DNA from 4 places in the Blautia sp. AF17-9LB genome. Region 1 is predicted to be linked to each of the others. Evidence: predicted binding sites of a transcription regulator. Region 1 holds the regulator's gene; each other region holds the start of a gene.

The links. Region 1 encodes Rex, which represses fermentation and respiration genes when NADH is low (regulators of the CRP and FNR family bind a similar motif). Its sites were predicted from a motif close to ATTGTTAANTANTTAACAAT; they were not measured.
Region 2: a site for Rex is predicted at 4,329-4,348, ahead of DWX00_RS07670 (L-lactate dehydrogenase). Genes of this name have one in related genera too.
Region 3: a site for Rex is predicted at 3,673-3,692, ahead of fucO (lactaldehyde reductase). Genes of this name have one in related genera too.
Region 4: a site for Rex is predicted at 2,981-3,000, ahead of DWX00_RS01610 (iron-sulfur cluster assembly scaffold protein). Genes of this name have one in related genera too.

Annotation. Positions count from the first base shown of each region.
Region 1 is NZ_QUGU01000028.1:9,838-15,318, forward strand. It holds gene DWX00_RS18900 (bifunctional ADP-dependent NAD(P)H-hydrate dehydratase/NAD(P)H-hydrate epimerase) at 1-450, opposite strand, end outside; gene DWX00_RS18905 (redox-sensing transcriptional repressor Rex) at 540-1,196, opposite strand; gene DWX00_RS18910 (ABC-F family ATP-binding cassette domain-containing protein) at 1,351-3,276, shown strand; gene DWX00_RS18915 (NADP-dependent isocitrate dehydrogenase) at 3,375-4,577, opposite strand; gene DWX00_RS18920 (S8 family peptidase) at 4,743-5,481, opposite strand, start outside.
Region 2 is NZ_QUGU01000005.1:232,659-238,139, reverse strand. It holds gene DWX00_RS07685 (MATE family efflux transporter) at 1-648, shown strand, start outside; gene DWX00_RS19460 (hypothetical protein) at 621-923, shown strand; gene DWX00_RS07680 (MATE family efflux transporter) at 899-2,266, shown strand; gene DWX00_RS07675 (Mur ligase family protein) at 2,368-3,918, shown strand; gene DWX00_RS07670 (L-lactate dehydrogenase) at 4,422-5,369, shown strand.
Region 3 is NZ_QUGU01000009.1:140,392-145,872, forward strand. It holds gene DWX00_RS11275 (DUF1934 domain-containing protein) at 1-160, shown strand, start outside; gene DWX00_RS11280 (hypothetical protein) at 308-763, opposite strand; gene tig (trigger factor) at 1,007-2,242, shown strand; gene fucO (lactaldehyde reductase) at 2,480-3,628, opposite strand; gene DWX00_RS11295 (TetR/AcrR family transcriptional regulator C-terminal domain-containing protein) at 3,852-4,433, opposite strand; gene codB (cytosine permease) at 4,570-5,481, opposite strand, start outside.
Region 4 is NZ_QUGU01000001.1:357,613-363,093, reverse strand. It holds gene asd (aspartate-semialdehyde dehydrogenase) at 1-906, shown strand, start outside; gene DWX00_RS20670 (DUF6783 domain-containing protein) at 973-1,065, opposite strand; gene DWX00_RS01615 (GGGtGRT protein) at 1,133-2,143, opposite strand; gene DWX00_RS01610 (iron-sulfur cluster assembly scaffold protein) at 2,169-2,861, opposite strand; gene DWX00_RS01605 (acyltransferase) at 3,079-3,750, opposite strand; gene DWX00_RS01600 (DNA topoisomerase) at 3,799-5,481, opposite strand, start outside.

The DNA of each region.
Region 1 (5,481 bases):
AAGAACAGGAACACCGCTTGCGCAGATTGCTTCCACTGCCCTCCGGTACTCCCCTGCCAGCGGACGGGATACGCCAATTCCAAAGATGGCATCTATGATAACAGTATATTCCCGGAAATCCGGATTCTTAACCTCACGGACCCCATAATTTTCCGCAATTTTCTTCTGTGCTCTCATGCCTTCACTGTATTTTTCCGGATTTCCAAGACAGAACAGTTCCGCATCCACCCCTTTCGTCTTTAAAATCCGTGCAATTGCCGCACCGTCCCCTCCATTATTTCCGGGACCGCACACAGCAAGGACTTTTCCTGTATCCCATGTTCCATTTTGAAGCTCCTCCACGCAGGACAGCGCTGCGCGCTCCATCAGTACCAGGGACGGTACCCCCATGGTTTCGATCGTATTGCGGTCTGCCTGCTTCATCTGTGCTGCTGTAAGAATCCGTTTCATCGCTTTTCCTCCTTTTCCTGCCTTATCCGGAAAGTGAACAGAAAAAGTCTCCGGTTTCCCGAAGACTCTCCTGCTTTTGTTTTGGTTTCTTAATTGTTCTTTGGATGCTCCGCCTCATATCTGGTCAGATTGTAGGAGAGACGCATCAGACTTTCGGAAAGATGGACGTTCTCGACGATCACATCTTTCGGAAGTTTTAAGTTTAGATCGGTATGTGCAAAATTCCAGATTGCTTTTACACCGTTGTCCACGAGAATCTCTGCCATCTCTACCGCTTTTGCTTTTGGCAGTGTCAAAGCCGCAATCTCTACATGGTGTTCCTTGATAAATTCCGGAAGCTCGTCCGCCATGCGGATTTCAATTCCGCGCACGGAGATTCCTTTTAATACCGGGTTGACGTCAAAAATACCGACCGTTTTGAATCCGCTTCTTTCAAAGGCCGCATAATTAGCAAGCGCCTGTCCCAGATTTCCGGCTCCGACAAAAATCATATTGTGGACTCTGTCCAGACCTAAAATTTTTCCAATCTCGCTGTACAGATACCGCACGTTATAACCATACCCCTGCTGGCCGAAGCCGCCGAAATTATTTAAATCCTGGCGAATCTGGGAAGCTGTCACTTTCATCCGCTCGCTCAGCTCACCGGAAGAGATCCGTTCTACTCCGTCCTCCAGCAATTCGCCCAGGTAACGATAATATCTAGGAAGTCTTTTGATAACTGCCCGCGAAATTCCTTTTTCTTCCAAGATAAATTCCTCCTTATTTACACCTGCATATATTCATATTATATATGGTTGATAGAAAATTGTCAAAGATTTCTTGAAATTTTGTGTATTACTCTCTATAATAAGGATGGTGTATTATGTCAAAATACAGAAATATGTTATCTGGAGGAACCACATGATTCTTGCATGTCAGAATATCTCGAAAGCATTCGGGACAACGGAAATTATCAAAAATGCATCTTTTCATATAGAAGAACGCGAAAAAACCGCACTGGTCGGCATCAACGGTGCCGGAAAATCGACGCTGTTAAAAATCATCATCGGCGAAATGAGGGCCGATGAGGGAGAGGTCATCCTCTCCAAAGGAAAGACGATGGGCTATCTCGCCCAGCATCAGGATCTGACCGGACACCTTTCCATTTACCAGGAAGTGCTGACCGCGAAACAGAATCTGATCGATATGGAGGAACGCCTCCGTCAGATGGAAAGTGATATGAATACAAAATCCGGTGCAGAGCTGGATGAACTTCTTTCCACCTACACCCGCCTCTCCCATACCTTTGAACTGGAAAACGGATACGCGTACCGCAGTGAAGTCGTCGGTGTTTTAAAAGGTCTTGGCTTTTCCGAGAGCGATTTTGAAAAACAGGTGGACTCCCTCTCCGGCGGTCAGAAGACCCGCGTGGCACTTGGTAAACTGCTGCTCACCAAACCGGACATCATTCTGCTCGACGAGCCGACCAACCACCTCGATATGGACTCGATCTCCTGGCTCGAAACGTATCTTTTAAATTACAGCGGAGCCGTCCTGATCGTCTCCCATGACCGTTACTTTCTCGACCGCGTTGTCACAAAAGTCGTTGAAGTGGACAATAAAAAAGTAACAACTTTTGAGGGAAACTATACCGCCTACAGTCAAAAAAAAGCAATGCTCCGTGAAGCCGCTTACCATGCCTGGGTCAACCAGCAGCAGGAAATCCACCATCAGGAAGAAGTCATTGCAAAGCTGAAATCTTTCAACCGCGAGAAATCCATCAAACGCGCCGAGAGCCGTGAAAAAATGCTGGACAAAATGGATGTGCTGGAAAAGCCGACCGAAGTACGCTCCGATATGCGGATCCGTCTGGAACCGCGCATCACAAGCGGAAACGATGTGCTGACCGTCGAGCACCTCTCCAAAGCCTTCCCGGGACAGACGCTTTTCCAGGATCTGAATTTCGAAATCAAGCGCGGGGAGCGCGTCGCAATCATCGGAAACAACGGAACGGGAAAAACGACGATCTTAAAGATCTTAAACGAAGTCATCCGCCCGGATGCCGGCTCTTTTACACTTGGAAGCCGTGTACAGATCGGTTACTACGATCAGGAGCATCAGGTGCTCCACATGGAAAAGACCATTTTCCAGGAGATTTCCGACGCGTATCCGTATCTGACAAACACCGAAATCCGAAATGTGCTGGCCGCCTTCCTGTTTACAAACGACGATGTCTTCCAACCGATTCATACCTTGAGCGGCGGTGAGCGCGGACGAATTTCTCTTGCCAAGCTGATGCTCTCGAACGCCAACTTCCTGATCCTCGACGAGCCGACCAACCACCTCGATATCGTATCAAAGGAGATTCTGGAAAACGCGCTGAAGGATTACACTGGAACGGTACTGTACGTTTCCCACGACCGTTACTTTATCAATCAGACTGCAACCCGGATTCTGGAGCTGACGGGACAAACACTCGTCAACTATATCGGAAATTACGATTACTATCTGGAGAAAAAAGAAGAGCTGACCCGCATCTATGCTCCTGCTGCCGATGCCGCCGCTCCGGAAGAAACAGCGGCTCCTTCCGAAGCCTCCTCCACAAAGCTGGACTGGAAAGCGCAGAAAGAAGAACAGGCACGTCTCCGCAAGAAAGAAAACGAGCTGAAAAAGACGGAGAAACGAATTGAAGAGCTTGAGACACGCGATTCGGAAATTGATGAGGAAATGTCGAAACCGGAAGTCGCAACGAATGTGGCAGAGTGTGTGAAATTAAGCAAAGAGAAAGCAGAGATTGCCGCGGAACTCGAAGAGCTGTATGAAAAATGGGAAGAGCTTGCCGAATAGGCCTGGTTTTCCCCGGAAAATTCAAAACAGAAAAAGCCGGTCCGGCGCATCCCTTTTTGCGGGAATGCCGGATCGGCTTTCTTTTTTGCTTCGTTTAATTATTTCTCCAGCTCCTCGCGGATGGCCAGGATGAAATCACGGCTGTTTAATACGGTCGGATTTTCCATGGTGGTGATCAGCGCAAGGTCTTTTGTCATTTTTCCGCTCTCGATCGTTGCGATCGTTGCTTTTTCCAGACGGTCTGCAAATGCGGAAAGTTCTGCGTTTCCATCCATTTCCCCGCGTTTTCTGAGTGCGCCGGTCCATGCAAAAATGGTGGCCACGGAGTTGGTGGATGTCTCCTCACCTTTTAAGTGACGGTAATAGTGGCGCTGTACGGTTCCGTGCGCAGCCTCGTACTCGTAATATCCGTGCGGGGATACGAGAACAGAAGTCATCATCGCAAGGGAACCGAAGGCGGAGGATACCATGTCGCTCATGACATCGCCGTCGTAGTTCTTGCAGGCCCAGATAAAGCCGCCCTCTGCTTTCATGATGCGGGCAACGGCGTCGTCGATCAGAGTGTAGAAGTAGGTAATGCCTGCTTCTGCAAATTTCTCTTTGTACTCTGCATCGAAGATCTCCTGGAAGATATCCTTGAAGCGGTGATCATACTTCTTGGAAATCGTATCCTTGCTTGCAAACCACAGATCCTGTTTCGTGGACAGTGCGTACTCGAAACAGCTTCTCGCAAAGCTTTCTATGGAGTTATCCAGATTGTGCATGCCCTGAATGACACCGGCGCCGGTGAAGTTGTGGATCAGCTCTCTTGTCTCGGTGCCGTCCTCAGCCGTATAAACCAGCTCTGCTTTTCCCGGTCCCGGAATGCGCATTTCTGCATTTTTATAGACATCTCCGTATGCATGACGGGCAATCGTGATCGGTTTTTTCCAGTTGCGCACGCACGGCTCGATGCCTTTTACGACAATCGGGGTACGGAAAACGGTTCCGTCGAGCATGGCACGGATCGTTCCGTTCGGGCTCTTCCACATTTCTTTCAGATTGTACTCGGTCATACGCGCTGCATTCGGCGTAATGGTGGCACATTTGACTGCTACACCGTATTTCTTGGTAGCGTTTGCGGAATCTACGGTTACCTGATCGTTCGTCTCGTTTCTGTGTTCCAGTCCCAGATCGTAATATTCCGTTTTCAGGTCAATAAACGGGAGAAGCAGCTCATCTTTGATCATTTTCCAGAGAATTCTGGTCATCTCATCTCCATCCATCTCTACCAGAGGAGTGGTCATCTGAATTTTTTCCATAGTAGGCCTCCTTTTTCTATTCCCGTTTATTGTATAAAGTATCCTATAGCTTGTCAAGTCAAAATTCGCCTGATTTTTTGGCATTTTCCCATAAATTCACACAATTTTTGCAGGATGAGAGGTGTTTTCCTTCATTTTTCTTTTTTTATGCTGCCGCACAGTGTCTCACAGAAGAGACAGAAAACGGTCTGTTTGAAGCATCCCATGCCCCTGACGGTTGCGCGGAAGGCCAAGGTCTCTCGCCGATTCGCAAAGCAGCATTTTCGCCTGGACATTTGTAAGATCCGGAACCCGTTCAAGTGCCAAAGCCACGGCTCCGGACACCCGCGGTGCCGCCATCGAGGTGCCGCTCTTCACCACATATTCCTTCCTGCTTCTTCCAGGCGCGCAGGAAATGAGACGTTTTCCAGGCGCGACAAGATCCGGTTTGCAGACGCAGTCCCGTGTCGGGCCGCATCCGGAGATTCCTCTTCTTGGCTCCAGCAGATCGCCCGCTCCCACGGTGATCACTTTTCTGCTGCTCCCCGGCGCCGTAATACTGCCCGGAGCGGGCCCCAGATTTCCGGCCGCTGTCACAACAGTGATCCCGTCATCCCAGGCGCGCTCCACCGCCTGTACTAGCAGATCATCCACCGTTTTTTCCTGCTCTGTTGTTCCCACTGAAATATTTAAAATGCGGATATTAAGTCTTATTCGCTCTTTGCACACCCAGTCAATCGCCGCGAGGATATCCTGCTTTCTTCCATTTCCCCTTCGGTCCAGAATCTTCACTACGACAAACCGGCATCCCGGTGCCGCACCCTGGTATTTTCCGCCGGACGCTCTTCCACTTCCGCCAAGGATACCACAGACATGCGTTCCGTGTCCATTGTCATCGTAAGGCGTCTCCCGCCCGTACACAAGA
Region 2 (5,481 bases), on a different contig from region 1:
ATGACCGGAGCAGAGGTGCTCGCCGTTCTTGCCATCGGCATTCCGGCATCCGTCACAAACTTCATGCAGAGCATCGGCGTGACGCTGACGAACCGATTTTTGCAGCCGTATGGAACGGACAAAGTTGCAGCGATGGGAATTGCTTTGAAAATTATTATGATTTCTGTTCTTGTGATGGTCGGTTTCGCTTTTGGCGGACAGCCGCTGGTCGGATACAATTATGGAGCGAAAAATAAAAAACGTCTCAGTGAGACGATCCGCTTTGCCTTCCTCCTGGAAGTGCTGACCGGTGCCGGAATGGCGGTTGTGCTCGGTGCGGCGGCTCCGCTTCTCGTGGGACTGTTCTTAAAAGAGGCGGATGTCATTGCAGTGGCCCAGCAGATCCTCCGCGTCCAGCTCATTGGTATGCCGTTTGTTGGTATCGTACTCGCATCGACCTGTATTTTCCAGGCGATCGGAAACGGGGCAGGAGCAATGATTCTTTCAGCAGGACGTCAGGGCGTGATTTTTGCCATTGTAATTTTCTGCGCTTCAAAACTTGCCGGTTTTTCCGGTGTTATTGCCTCCCAGCCGGTTTCTGATTTTCTGACCGCATTGGTGGCTGTGATGATTCTGCTTCAGTGGAAAAAGAAAGAATTTGCAAAATAAGAAAGAACAGCAAAGCGGCTGCGGCACAGCGTTCCGGAACGGGAACCTGCCGCAGCCGCTTTTGGCGTGCGCAAAAAAACAGAATTCCTGCACAGGCGGCCGCCATGTCAAAAACACGTAAAAGTGATGAAAAAACGTCTCTTAATTCGGCAGTATTACGGGATTGCATTCTGAGAAAACAAGATATAAAATGGCATGAGATTCGACAAAAAGGGGAAGCAAAAACATACGACAATAGGGAGGACATCACATGGCAACAAAGAAAAGTGCAGTAAAAGATCTGACAAACGGCAGCCCGGTAAAACTGATTCTGGGGTTTGCACTGCCGCTGCTGCTCGGCATGCTGTTCCAGCAGTTTTACAGCATGGTCGATACGATTATTGTAGGAAAATTCTTAGGCGCGAAAGCGCTCGCGGCTGTTGGCAGTACAGGTTCGATCAACTTCATGATCGTGGGATTCTGTATGGGAGTCTGCAGCGGATTTGCAATTCCGGTTGCGCAGATGTTCGGGGCAGGAGACCGGAAAGCGCTGTGCCGGTATGTAGGAAATGGAGCCGTCCTGGCCGGTATTCTTTCCGTGGTGATGACCGTTCTTGTCTGCATCTGGTGCCGCGACATTCTGATTCTGATGAAAACCCCGTCCGATATTCTGGACGGTGCATACGCTTACATCTTTGTTATTTTCCTCGGAATTCCGCTTATGGTGCTCTATAACCAGACATCAGCAATCATGCGGAGCCTCGGCGACAGCCGCTCCCCACTGATTTTCCTCGGTATCTCTTCAATACTGAATATCGTGCTAGATCTTGCGCTGGTCCGCCCGATGGGAGTAGCGGGAACCGCGTGGGCGACGATTATCGCGCAGGGAGTCTCTGGATTCCTGTGTCTCTTTTATATGAAGAAAAAATTCACCATCCTTGCTTTTACGAGAGAGGACTGGAAGCTGCACAAGCATTATGTGCTTAATCTGTGCAATATGGGAATCCCGATGGGATTGCAGTATTCAATCACCGCGATCGGAAGTGTTATTTTGCAGACCGCTGTCAACGGCCTTGGTTCCACTGCGGTTGCATCTGTTACGGCTGCCGGTAAAATTTCCATGTTCTGCTGCTGCCCGTTCGACGCGCTCGGCTCCACTATGGCGACGTATGCCGGACAGAACGTCGGTGCGAAGAAGATGGATCGTGTCAACACCGGTATTTTGACAAGTTCCATTATTGGAAGCGTGTATTCCGTGGTCATTTTAGGAGTTATGTTTCTGTGGTCCCGCCAGATTTCGCTTCTCTTTGTAGATGCATCCGAGACGGTCATCCTCGACCAGGCGCGTCAGATGCTGCTGATCAACATGGTATTTTACATTCCGCTGACCCTTGTCAATGTCGTACGCTTTACCGTGCAGGGCATGGGCTTCAGCAAATTTGCAATCCTTGCCGGCGTCTGCGAGATGATCGGCCGTTCGGTGGTAGCCTTTTTCCTGGTTCCGTATTTTGGTTACACCGCAGTCTGCTTCGCAAGCCCGGTGGCATGGATTCTCGCCGATCTGTTTCTCGTTCCGGCGTACCTGTACTGCGCAAAAACGCTTCGTTCTCTTTTTGAGAAAAATGCGCAGATGATGTAAGCCGTGCCGCAAGATGGACAAGCTGTTTCAATTCTGGTATAATGGAGCCTGGATTTTAGGAAAGCTGAAAAAGAATCCCATAGAAGAGAGGAAGATATCCTATGAAACAGTCGGTATTAGAATATAAGAAACTTCTGGAGCAGAAAGGCCTTCTGGTGGAATTTGCAGAGCCGGAAGGAAAAGAAGGAGAGGACAGACCCGTTACCCTCGTAACGTATTTTTCGGGCGGAGCGGATCAGGGAACGCTGTTTCTCTGCAAAGGAGCTGCATTCAAAGAGGCATACTTAAAAGACGCCGTAAACCGCGGTGCTGTTGCCTATGTAAGTGAAAAAGAATACGAAGCGGGAAAAGAAATTCCGGCGCTCATCGTCAACGATGCCAGAAAAGCACAGTTTGTGCTGGGTGAGGCGTTTTACGATTATCCGGCAAAGTCGCTGCATGTCACGGCGCTGACCGGAACAAAAGGAAAGACAACGACAGCCTACTACCTGCAGTCGATGCTCGATGCCTGCCTGAAAAAACAGGGCGGAAACGGATGTGCACTATTAAGTTCGATTGAATATTACGACGGAAAGACGAGAGAAGCATCAACGCTCACCACGCCGGAATCCCTGGAGCTGTGCCGCCATATGCGCAATGCCGTAGATGCAGGCCTTTCCCATATGGTGATGGAAGTATCCTCCCAGGCGCTCAAATACGAGAGAGTCGGAAACACGCATTTTGATACCGCCATTTTCCTGAACATCTCCAAGGACCACATCAGCCCGACGGAGCACAAGGATTTTGATGATTATTTCCAGTCGAAATTAAAGATCTTCGACCGCTGCACCTGCGCCTGCGTGAACCTGGACAGCGACCATATCGGGGAAATCCTGAAAGCTGCGGCAAAATGTGAGCGCGTCGTTACGTTTGGATCAAAAGAAAATGCTGTAATCCGCGTGAGTGATATCAAGCCGGGCAGAGGAAAATTCTATTTCCATGTGGCAGGACCGGATTTCTCGGAAGATTTTACCCTGCCGGTGCACGGAGCCTTCAATGTGGAGAATGCCGTAGCTGCCATTGCGGCTGCCTGGTCGATGGGAATCCCGGTTTCGCTGATCAAGGAAAGCCTCCTTGGCGTCACCGTTCCGGGAAGGATGGAGACGTATGAGAGCAGCGCGGGCGAGGTCACGGCGATCGTGGATTTCGCGCACAATGGCCTGAGTTTTGAAAAAATGTTTGATACCGTAGCACTCGAATACCCGGGGAGCCGCGTAAGCGTTGTGTTCGGAACCCCGGGCGGAAAAGCATTCAACCGCAGAAAAGATATGGGTGAGATTTCCGGAAAACGGGCGGACCGGATTTTCCTCGTACCGGATGATCCGGGAAACGAAGATCCGCAGGCGATCTGTGAGGAGATCGGCGGGTACATAGCAAAGGAAGGTGCATCCTTCCAGATCCGCATGGACCGCGGAGCAGCAATCCGGGAGGCGATTCTTGGCGCCGTACCGGGAGAGGTTGTTCTGATCCTTGGAAAAGGCGCGGACGTGACGATGCACGTCGGAAACAGAAATGTGCCGTACCGGTCAGATGCCGTCTATGCAAAAGAGGCGCTTGCCGAATATGGAAATGCATTTGCCGAAGCGGCAACGGCTCGTGAAACAGAAGAATAGAAGCAAAAACAGAAAAAACAGAGCAAAAAAGACACGGAACAGAAAAATCCGTGTCTTTTTTGCGTCTGGCGGCAGCAGAAATGAAAATCAGACAGGAAATTTGGCGGATACATCCTACAAAATGTAGAAAAGAAGGACAGAAACTAGCCCGTATGACGAAAAGTTGTTAAAAATATAACGAACGAAAGTTAGACTTGTGAAACTAAACACAGAAAGCAAAAACCCGGGAACCATGCGGAAAAAGACGAATTCTGCGGGATGAAGGACAAAGCTGTAAGTTTTTGGAAAGAATTCTTGTGAAAAAGAACAAAAAATGGTATAATTGTATTGAAATATATCCAGAACACCCCTTCTGGAAGCGTACGGGCTCAGTGAGAAAAAAGATTTCACGAAAATGCTCGAAAAAAACACTTGTTAAATTCTTGTCATAGTGCTATGATAAGGAAAGTGAAAAATTTATCAATCACAAAAACCAACTAGGGGTATTTTAGAAAGGAGTATTTATGAGCAGCAAGATTACCATCATTGGAGCTGGAAGCGTTGGATCTACGATCGCCTATACACTGTCGAACGAAGACATCGCGTCTGAGATTGTTCTCATCGATATTAACAAGAAAAAAGTAGAGGGAGAGGTTATGGATATCGCGCAGGGTACCTGCTTCCGCGATCCGGTCTCCATCATCGCAGGTGAGTATGAGGATGCCAAGGACTCTGATATCGTAATTATTACTTCCGGTATTGCAAGAAAGCCTGGCCAGACCCGTATTGAGCTGACCCAGACCAACGTAAACATCTTAAAATCCATCACACCGGAAATCGTAAAAGCGGCTCCGAATGCCATCTACATCATTGTAAGCAACCCGGTTGATATCATGACCTACGTGTTTACAAAGATCTCCGGACTTCCGGAAAACCAGATCCTTGGTTCTGGTACCATGCTGGATTCCGCGAGACTTCGCTGCGGACTGTCTGAACACCTCAACATTGCCCAGAAAAACATCCACGCTTACGTATTCGGTGAGCACGGCGATACTTCCTTCATTCCGTGGAGCGGCGCTTACGTTTCCGGTGTCAGTCTGGACGAGTACTACGAGACCGTAGAAAAAATGGGCAGGAACGTAACCAAGATCGACAAAGATGCTATGCTGGAGTACGTAAGAACTTCCGGCGGACAGGTTATTGCAAACAAAGGAGCTACTTTCTATGCAGTATCTGTTGCAGTATGCAAACTGGTAGCAACCATTCTTTCTTCTTCCGATTCTGTAGCAACCGTATCTTCCATGATGCACGGTGAGTACGGCATCGAGGATGTATGCTTAAGCACACTGACCCTCGTTGGACCGAAAGGCGTACAGGGCAAGATTCCGATGCGTATGACAAAAGAGGAAGTAGAAAAACTCAAAGCAAGTGCCGACGCATTAAAAGCAGTTATCGCACAGATCGAGCACTAAGAGCGGGCAATAAGCTCAAAACATAAAATTTATGGCAGTGGCAGAAAGTGCGAAAGAGCGGTATCTCCCACTGCCTTAACGTGCGCCTGAAGAAATTTTCCGCCGGGTGTAC
Region 3 (5,481 bases), on a different contig from region 1:
CAACATGGGAGTTGCGGCGACGAAGGTCAGAATGAAAGAGACGCCGGATCAGATTTTACTGAAGGCAGAATACGCGCTCGACATCAACGACAGCTACGTGGGGGACTGCGTAATCGATATCGAGGTAAGACCGCGGGAAGGCGGAAAACTGAATTTATAAAAAATACCCGGGAAGAATGAAAATCATTCAACTCGGGTATTTTCGCGAGCAACGAGCCAAAGTCCGGGCTTGCACGAGACCTTGGCGACTGCCGCGAAAGCAAAAAGAAACACGCAAAGCGTGTTTCTTTTTGCTTCAGATGAAATTTTATTTTTCCTCGCCGCGTGCCTTGCGGAGCATTTTCTGCCAGAAGCCGTTTTTCTTTGCCGGCTGCTCTAAAGAACCGCGGATGCCGCGAACTCCGGTGATATAGATACCGCTTACGGTAGCCTTGACTTCTTTTTTTACCGGGATCTGATCGAAGATAGCAGCGTCGCAGATCAGGGTCATGATTCTCGGACCGACTTTTGCTTTGACGATCGGCAGTTTTGCGCGACGCATCATTTTCGGTGTCTGGTCAATGACCATCTGTGGGAGTCCGGAATCTTTCATGCGAAGCTTTTTCTTATCTATGATCAACATGGAGACCGTCTGCTTCATGGCCTCCATTTGTTCCTGCTGTGCGGCCTGTTTTGTCTGTGCTTTTTTACCGAAGTAATACAGCAGACCAAGGATGACAGCGATGACAGCTAATACGATTAATACGATAATCCAGGGTTTCATCCCTCTATTCCTCCTCTGCAAAAAATAATGTGGGCATCGGAACATACAATGCCAGTCTATGAACATTCTAACATTGATTTCGGCAAAACGCAAACACATTTTAGCGCAATCCAGGCGATTTTACGGTCGAAAATCATAAGAATTTCTAAAATCGGAGCCCCAGCCTTTTTTTTACCAGACAAGTATGGTAAAATGAGATTTACAACGCGCCGGGAACGGCGTAGTATGGAGGAAAATTCAAGAATGAAAAGAAAAGCAGCAGTCATGCTTCTGCTCATGACACTGGGAGCAGCCAGTGTGAGCGGATGTGGAAAAAACAATACAACAAGCAGCAGTTCCGTATCAAGCGCAAGCAGCACAAGCGCTTCCTCAGCATCCGATGCGTCGAGCGCAGGCAGCACATCGTCCGACAGCACAGCTTCTGAGGAATACGCTTCCCCGAGTGATGTAGACGGGATTCCGGTTGTCGATGAGGAAGTTGATCCGGCAGAGTGTGTAACGCTTGGAGATTACAAAAAGCTGACACTGGAAAAGAAAGTAGAGCAGGTAACGGATGATGACGTACAGACGGCCATTATGGCAGAGACAGCTGTCACCATGGACGATCCGGACGCCACCGTACAAAAAGGCGACACCGCCGATATTGCCTATGTTGGAAAAGTTGACGGCAAGGAGTTTGACGGCGGAAGCAGTGATTCCTACAATCTGGTGATTGGTTCCGGAACCTTCATCGATGGATTTGAGGATGGTGTCGTTGGAATGAAAACGGGGGAGACAAAGGATCTGAACCTGAAATTCCCGGACAGCTATCAGAGTACCGATCTGGCAGGAAAAGACGTTGTGTTTACCGTTACGGTAAATGCGTTTACCCGCCCGGCAGAAAACATTGACGGATGGGAACTCGACGATGCATGGGTAGCAGAGAATACAGATTACAGCACTGTGGAGGAATACCGTGCCGGAAAACGCGCAGAGCTGGAGGCTGCAAATGAGACGACAGCGGAAAATAATCTGCAGAATGACGCGATGCAGCAGGTGGCAGACGGCTGTACGTTTAACAAAATTCCGAAATCCTATATCACCCTTGGCGAAGAGGATTACGATAAACGGTATACCACTTATCTTCAGAATTACGGCATTTCCCTGGACGACTATCTGGAGCAGTATGCGGACAGAGCAACCTACAATCAGGAGAAAGCAACGTATGCAGGAACGATGGCAAAAAGTGCCCTTCTTCTGGATGCCGTAAAAGAGGCAGAAGGCTGGACTACAGATGACCAGGATTACCAGCAGATCTTAAACGATGAGGCAGCCAATGCCAATATGTCGCAGGAAGATTTCCTGAAAGCAGCCAATGACTATTACGGGGAAGATACGGTAGTGCGCAATATCATGATGGAGCGCATGATCAATATGGTTCTCGATAATGCAACGGTCAATACTGTGACTGTGGATGCAGACGGAAATACAGTAGAATAAAAAGAGAAATCACCCCGGAAAACAGGATAAAAATTTCTGTTTTCCGGGGTGATTTAACCGAATCAAGTAAGTCCCCTGCTTCCATTGCGAAAAGCAATAAGCAGTGGGGGGGACTTGCTTGTATCAGGAGGAGTGCAAGCTCCTTCTGATAAACTGCGGAGCAGTTATTCAGTTATGAGCAAGTAGCGAAGCGGATTGCGAATATCCGCTTCGCATGTGGGAAACGAATTGTGTTCGTTACGCCATGATTTTGCGGAACAGATCCTTCAGATCTTCTACGCTTGCATCCTTCGGGTTGCCCGGTGCGCAGGCATCTGCGTGTGCGGAATCTGCAAGGAACTGCAGATCTTCTTCTTTGACTGCCTCGAGAACAGATGGGATTCCAACGTCTGCGGACAGCTTCTTAACAGCATCAATCGCTGCTTTTCTGTACTCTTCCTGAGACATTTCGTCTACACCTGTAACGCCCATGGCACGTGCGATTTCGCGGTATTTCTCACCGGTGCACTCCTGGTTGTATTCCATAACGATCGGAAGCATCATGGCACATGCAACACCGTGTGGGGTATCATAAACAGCACCAAGGGTGTGTGCCATGGAGTGAGCGATTCCAAGACCTACGTTGGAGAAGCCCATACCTGCGATGTACTGGCCAAGAGCCATTCCTTCGCGTCCCTCTTTGGTGTTTGCGACAGCACCGCGCAGAGATTTGGAGATGAGTTCGATGGCTTTGAGATGGAACATGTCAGTCATTTCCCATGCAGCTTTTGTGGTGTAACCCTCGATTGCGTGGGTCAGAGCGTCCATACCGGTAGAAGCGGTCAGTCCTTTTGGCATGGAGGACATCATATCCGGGTCAACAACTGCGATGATTGGCATATCGTGCGGGTCAACGCATACGAATTTACGTTTTCTTTCAACGTCTGTGATAACGTAGTTGATGGTAACCTCTGCAGCAGTACCGGCTGTGGTCGGAACAGCGATGATCGGTACGCATGGATTTTTGGTCGGTGCAGTGCCTTCAAGGCTTCTGACATCCTCAAACTCCGGGTTTGCGATGATGATACCGATTGCTTTGGAGGTATCCATAGAAGAACCGCCGCCGATGGCGATCAGATAGTCAGCGCCGGATGCCTTGAAAGCTTCTACGCCGTGTTTTACGTTTTCGATGGTCGGGTTTGGCTTGATATCGCTGTAAAGCTCATAGTCGAGTCCGTTTGCGGTCAGAATATCGGTTACTTTGGAAGTAACGTTGAATTTAATCAGATCCGGGTCAGAGCATACGAAAGCTTTCTTGAAGCCGTGTGCCTTTGCTTCATTTGCGATCTCGGCAATAGCGCCTGCTCCGTGATAAGAGGTTGCATTTAAATTAATACGATTTGCCATGATTGAAAAACTCCCTTCTAAAATGAATAAATGGTTTTACTGAACTTGTTATTATATTAACAAATCCGGAAGGGAAAAAGAAAGTGACAGAAGAAGCGAAGTGTAACACTTTAAAAAAAATCGCCATTGTGACAAAAACAACAGAACAAAATTTGTGAAAAATAACCAGAGAGTGTCTGAAAAACCATTTCCGCAATCTGCAAGCCCCACTTTGACACGCGCTCTAAGAGAGCAGCTGCAGATTCCGGAACAGTTTTTTTAAGTCTTCCGGCATTGCCCGGACGAGAAGAGCTGCAAACTCGGAAGGTGTCAGATCCATGCCGGTAAGCACCCATTTTACGGTCATGGTGATGGAACCCTGACAGTACATTTCGAGAAGAAAATGCATTTCCGGTGAAACCGGACTGCCGCTTTTTTCGTGAATCAGATTTTCGTAGAACGCGAGAATCAGATCGAAATCGTGCTCACGCAGAGAATTCTGTTTGTCGTAGCGGAAGGCCGCGGCGAAAAAAGCTTTTTCTTTCTGAATATAGGTAAATTTCTTTTCCAGACTGTCAAAAACGGTCGTTCCGCGGCCCATATGTTCGAAGGATTTCGTCAGTAATTTATCAAAATACCAGTTGATCAGATCGTATTTGTCGAGAAAATTGCGGTAGAAGGTCTGGCGGGTAACACCGCAGATTTCACAGATCTGGCGCACGGTGATCTCTTCAACGGGTGTTGTTTTCATGCACTCCTTCATGGATTCGGCAAGACGGTATTTTGTTTTTTCTCCTTTGGGAGCAGATACGGTGGAATGGATCATCCGGGTAGTTTCCTTTCGCTTCGAAAATTGTAACTATGCAGAGTTATGCATATATTATAACGCGAATCCGAAAAAATAAAAAGCCCTGAACATGTTCCGGAGATAAGATACAGGAACATATTCAGGACGATTTTGCCTATTTTCTTTTGTTTACGGCCTGACCGACACAGTAGCATACAGCGGCAACAACCATGCCGTTGATGGAAGCGATGCCCCAGTGTAAGAGGTTCGCAACAATGGCACCGAGAATGACACCGGCAACCGCAAACCAGTCTACGGTTTTAAGCTTCGGCTGATCGGTTTCAAAGTCCTTTTTGTTCATGAAGTAGGCGAGCACCAGAATCATGCCGACCGGCGGCAGGGTACAATTCAGAATGTTGAGCCAGCCGCAGAAGTTGTAGTACAGCCATACGGAGGCAACCGTTCCGATGATACCGGAAAGGAGAACCATCGGTTTTTTCCTCTGATGGAAGATGTTGGCAAGACCAAGACCTGCGGTATACAGAGCGTTGTCGTTTGTAGTCCAGATATTAAGACCGAGAACGAGAACAGCCAGATAGAACAGGTTCAGGCGGACCATAACCTCAAAGATATCATTTCCACCGACAAAGATGGAAGAAACGGCACCGAAGAAGAACATCAGAGAGTTTCCGATGAAGAAGGCCACAATCGTGGTGATGGCACCAGATTTTCCATTCTTTGCAAAACGTGCGAAGTTTGGAGTTGCGGTTCCGCCGGAAACGAAGGAGCCGATGACAAGACCGGCACCGCCGATGATAGTCAGAGATCCGCTGGATTTGGCAAACTGATCGATGATCGTTCCGTCGCCTCTCATTACGGCCATGACCATGGCGATCGTTCCGAGAATGGCAACACTTGGTACAGCGATATAGCTGACGATGGTCAGAGATTCAATACCAAAATAGGCAGAGGCGGTCATGCAGACGCCGGCAAGAATAACAAGTCCCCACTGTGCCGCAGTGCTTCCGCCGAGCAGCTCCTTGGAAACCGGAATTGCAAACATGGCAAGACCGACACCAAACCATCC
Region 4 (5,481 bases), on a different contig from region 1:
CCGGAAGCAGTGAAAAAGCTCGTTGTGATGAATGTAAATGATGTAGAGCATGTGGCATCTACCGTAGATTTTGTATTTTCCGCTGTTGATATGTCGAAAGATGAGATCAAAGCGATTGAAGAAGCATATGCAAAGACCGAGACACCGGTTGTTTCCAACAACAGCGCACACCGCTGGACACCGGATGTTCCGATGGTAGTTCCGGAAATCAACCCGGAGCACTTCGATGTTATCGAGTTTCAGAAAAAACGTCTGGGAACCAAGAGAGGCTTTATCGCTGTAAAACCGAACTGTTCAATCCAGAGCTATGCACCGGTATTAACGGCATGGAAAGAGTTCGAGCCATATGAAGTGGTTGCAACCACATACCAGGCAATTTCCGGAGCAGGAAAAACCTTCAAAGACTGGCCGGAGATGGAAGGCAACATCATCCCGTTCATCGGCGGAGAAGAAGAGAAGAGCGAGCAGGAGCCGCTTCGTATCTGGGGTAAAATTGAAAACGGCGTGATCGTAAAAGCAACTGAGCCGAAGATCACCTGTCAGTGTATCCGTGTTCCGGTATTAAACGGACACACCGCAGCTGTTTTCGTAAAATTCCGCAAGAAACCGACGAAAGAGCAGCTGATCGAAAAACTGGAGAACTTCAAAGGCCTTCCGCAGGAGCTGAATCTGCCAAGCGCACCGAAACAGTTCATCCGTTACATGACAGAAGATAACCGTCCGCAGGTAACACTGGATGTCAACTACGAGAACGGTATGGGAATCAACGTAGGCCGTTTAAGAGAGGATTCCATCTACGACTGGAAATTCGTAGGTCTGTCCCACAACACGGTCCGCGGCGCAGCAGGCGGAGCAGTACTTTGTGCAGAGACACTGGTTGCAAAGAAGTTTATCGCTGCAAAATAATGCTTAGAATGATATAAAAAACGCCTCTGAAACGTTTTGGGTTCAGAGGCGTTTTTTGTGCATGGATCAAAAGAATATAGCATGTGTTTGAAACATCGTTCCTGCAATCTGCACGCCCAACTTTGCAGGATATCGAAAGCAGCAAAAAAGAAGCGCCATACGGGAAAATTCCCGCGGCGCTTCTTTTTTGCTCAAATAATTTTATTTACGCAAGGTTTGGCTAATCTTAGAATTTGCCAGCTTTTGCTGCCTCTTCAACAGCAACAGCTACAGCAACAGTCATACCAACCATTGGGTTGTTTCCTGCGCCGATCAGACCCATCATTTCTACGTGAGCCGGTACAGAAGAAGAACCTGCAAACTGAGCGTCAGAATGCATACGTCCCATAGTATCGGTCATACCGTAGGAAGCAGGACCTGCTGCCATGTTGTCCGGGTGAAGAGTACGTCCTGTACCACCGCCGGAAGCAACGGAGAAGTATTTTTTACCAGCTTCGATACGCTCTTTTTTGTAGGTACCTGCAACTGGATGCTGGAAACGAGTCGGGTTGGTGGAGTTTCCGGTGATGGAAACGTCAACGTTCTCTTTCCACATGATAGCAACGCCTTCGCGAACGTCGTTAGCGCCGTAGCAGTTAACTTTCGCACGCGGTCCATCGGAGTATGCTTTTCTGAATACTTCTTTCAGTTCTCCGGTGTAGTAGTCATACTCAGTCTCTACATAAGTAAAGCCGTTGATACGAGCGATGATCTGAGCAGCGTCTTTTCCAAGACCGTTCAGGATAACACGCAGAGGTTTCTGACGTACTTTGTTTGCTTTTTCAGCGATACCGATAGCACCCTCAGCAGCTGCGAAGGACTCATGTCCAGCCAGGAATGCGAAGCACTCGGTGTCCTCTTCCAGAAGCATTTTACCAAGGTTACCATGGCCAAGACCAACTTTACGCTGATCTGCTACAGAACCCGGGATACAGAAGGACTGAAGTCCCTCACCGATTGCTGCAGCAGCTTCAGAAGCTTTGCGGCATCCTTTTTTGATTGCGATTGCTGCGCCTACAGTGTAAGCCCATTTTGCATTCTCGAAGCAGATTGGCTGAATGCCTTCGATCATTTTGTATACATCAAGGCCAGCAGCTTTTGTAACTTCTGCAGCTTCTTCGATGGAGTTGATTCCGTACTCAGCAAGCTTAGCCAGAATCTGTTTCTCTCTTCTTTCATATGATTCAAATAAAGCCATTTTCCTATCCTCCTAAATTATCTGATTACTCTTTTCTCGGGTCAACGATCTTAACAGCATCAGCAACACGTCCGTACTGTCCGCTTGCTTTTTCGAAAGCTGTGTTTGCATCATCGCCGGCTTTGATGAAGTCCATCATCTTTCCGAAGTTGATGAATTTGTAACCGATAATCTCATCATCTGCATCCAGAGCGATACCTGTTACATAACCGTCGGTCATCTCCAGGTAACGAGGTCCTTTTGCAAGAGTTCCGTACATGGTACCAACCTGGGAACGAAGTCCTTTACCAAGGTCTTCCAGGCCTGCGCCTACAACCAGTCCGTCCTCGGAGAATGCACTCTGGCTTCTTCCGTAAACGATCTGCAGGAAGAGCTCTCTCATAGCAGTATTGATAGCATCACACACAAGGTCAGTATTCAGTGCCTCAAGGATGGTAAGTCCTGGCAGAATCTCAGATGCCATAGCTGCAGAATGAGTCATTCCTGAACATCCGATGGTCTCAACGAGAGCTTCCTGGATAACGCCCTCTTTTACGTTCAGAGTCAGCTTGCAGGTACCCTGCTGCGGTGCGCACCAGCCAATACCGTGAGTGAATCCGGAAATGTCTTTGATTTCTTTTGCTTTTACCCATTTTGCTTCCTCCGGAATCGGAGCTGCACCGTGATGCACGCCCTGGGCAACCGGACACATCATTTCTACTTCGTGTGAATAAGTCATTGTTAAACTCCTTTCAAATATGTACTTATTTGAGCTTTTGTCTTTCGAACGGACTGTTTCCAGCCTGTTCACAGACCTATGGTTATTGTCTCACAAAATTGGTCATTCGTCCAGCATATTTTGATAAAAAATTGCAAAGACCACCGGAAAACGATAAAATTTCCGGCGGTCTTTTAAATCAATCGGTTTGGTTTTCTCTCGATAAAAGAGATTTTTTTTAATTATCAGATTTTTTGACAATTTCTTTCGCATTCTTAAAAATATGACCTGACGGGATCACGCCGCGAACACAGGAGAGTGGATAAATGTTGGAATTTCTTCCGACAACCGTTCCCGGGTTCAATACGCTGTTACAGCCGACCTCAACTTCATCGCCGAGCATCGCACCGAATTTTTTCAGTCCGGTTTCGATCTGCTCATCGGCGCTTTTGACAACGACAAGCTTCTTGTCGGACTTTACATTGGAAGTAATGGAACCGGCACCCATGTGCGCTTTGTAGCCAAGAACAGAGTCACCGACGTAATTGTAGTGCGGAACCTGTACTTTATTAAAGAGAATGACATTTTTCAGCTCGGTGGAGTTACCAACGACAGCGCCCTCGCCGACGATGGCATTTCCGCGGATAAAAGCACACTGGCGGATCTCCGCGCCTTTTCCGATGATGCATGGGCCGTTGATGGAAGCGGTCGGTGCGATACTGGCATCTTTTGCGATCCAGATATTTTCACCGCGTTTTTCGTATTCTGCCGGATCAAGCGTCTCGCCGAGTTCAAGAATAAAGTCCTTGATGAGCGGAAGCACTTCCCATGGATACGTTTTGCCTTCAAAGATTTTTGCGGCAATGGTCTGGGTTAAATCATAAAGTTCAGAAATGGTTGCATCTTTCATGAGTGATTCATCCTTTCTTTTTTCTGTTCCTGTTTATCTTACCACATTTCAAGTGTTCTGTGCGGTCTTTTTTCTGTTCAAAGAAGACTTTGCAGAAGAGCTTCTTGAAGACGTGCTTTTTCCGGCACCGGAACGTGTGGAAGAGGCTTTTTTATAGTACGGCGCGGACGCATCAAAACTGCTCTTTAACTGGAACTGGTTCCGCATCTGCTTTACATTCACGGTGTGGCGTGTTACAAAGTTTTCCAGTTTTCCCATATATTCCTCAGAGGTAATGGATCCCTCCGCCACATAGGTGAGTCCCTTTTCCCAGCTTGCTGTCAGCTCCGGGTTCAGAAGCGGGCGGATGGACTGGTGGACGACGTCATAGATCATTTCACCGAGCTGCGTTGGTGTGATGACCTGTGTCTTTTTGTTCAGCGCGAGATACTTGATAAAGACAAGCTTTTTTAAGATCTCCGCACGCGTTGCACTCGTTCCGATGCCGCTTCCCTTGATCTGCTCACGCAGCTCCTCATCTTCGATGAGCTGTCCGGCATTCTCCATCGCAAGGATCATGGAACCGGAAGTATAGCGCTTCGGCGGGGAGGTTTCGCCCTCTTTCATTGAAAGGCCGAGCAGGTTCAGTTCACTGCCTTTCTTTAACTGGGACAGCGCGACAAGAAATGCGGGATCGCACGTTGTTTCCTCGTCCTTTTTTCCGTCCTCGTCCTCATCCTTTTTACGGAAGAAGGAGTAGTGCATTGCTTTTAAGTAGCCCTCCTCCACGAGGACACGGAAGTTGGAAAAGAACTGTTCGCCGCCGATTTCCGTCACAAGCACGACCTTCTGATAGACGGCCGATGGATAGAAGATGCTAAGAAAACGGCGGACAATCGTTTCGTATACTTTGGCGGAAAGCTCCGAAAGATTCCGCAGATTGCCAAGGCCCTGTCCGGTCGGAATGATTGCGTAGTGGTCAGTGATCTGTTTATCATTCGTATAACGGGTGGAACCGATCTTTTTCCAGCTCTCGCCCTGTAAAATTTCATCCGCAAGACCGCGGCAGATGTTGTACTGCTGCAGGCCGCGCAGGTTCTTGCTGATTTCCTTTGCAACGGCAGAAGAAAGCACACGGGCGTCGGTACGCGGATAGGTAACCAGCTTTTTCTCGTAAAGCTCCTGGACGACTTTCAGCGTTTCATCCGGGCTGATTTTGAAGAAGCGGGCACAGTCGTTCTGCAGCTCCGCAAGGTTGTAGAGCAGCGGCGCATTTTTATTCTCTTTTTTCCGCTCCATTTTCAGAACGCGCGGGATCAGAGGGTTCTGTGCTTTTAATTCGTCAATCAGCTTCTGTGCGTCTTCTTTTTTCTGGAATCCATTCTCCTTATAGAGAAGCGGCGAGTTAAAATAGCGGCTTCCTTTAACGGCACGCCATTCGCCTTCGAAATTCCGCCCGTTAAAAGAAAGACCGGCGATGACACGGTAGAACGGTGTTTTTACGAAACTGCGGATTTCGCGTTCGCGGCGCACGACCATGCCGAGCACGCATGTCATGACACGGCCGACAGAGATGGACTGGTATTTGGTGCCGAGATACGATGCGACGGCGTTTCCGTATTTTAACGAGAGAAGACGGGAAAAGTTAATGCCCATCAGGTAATCTTCTTTGGCACGGAGATAAGCGGAAGCTGAGAGATTGTCGTATTCGCTTTCATCCTTCGCTTCGCGGATGCCGCGCAGGATTTCTTC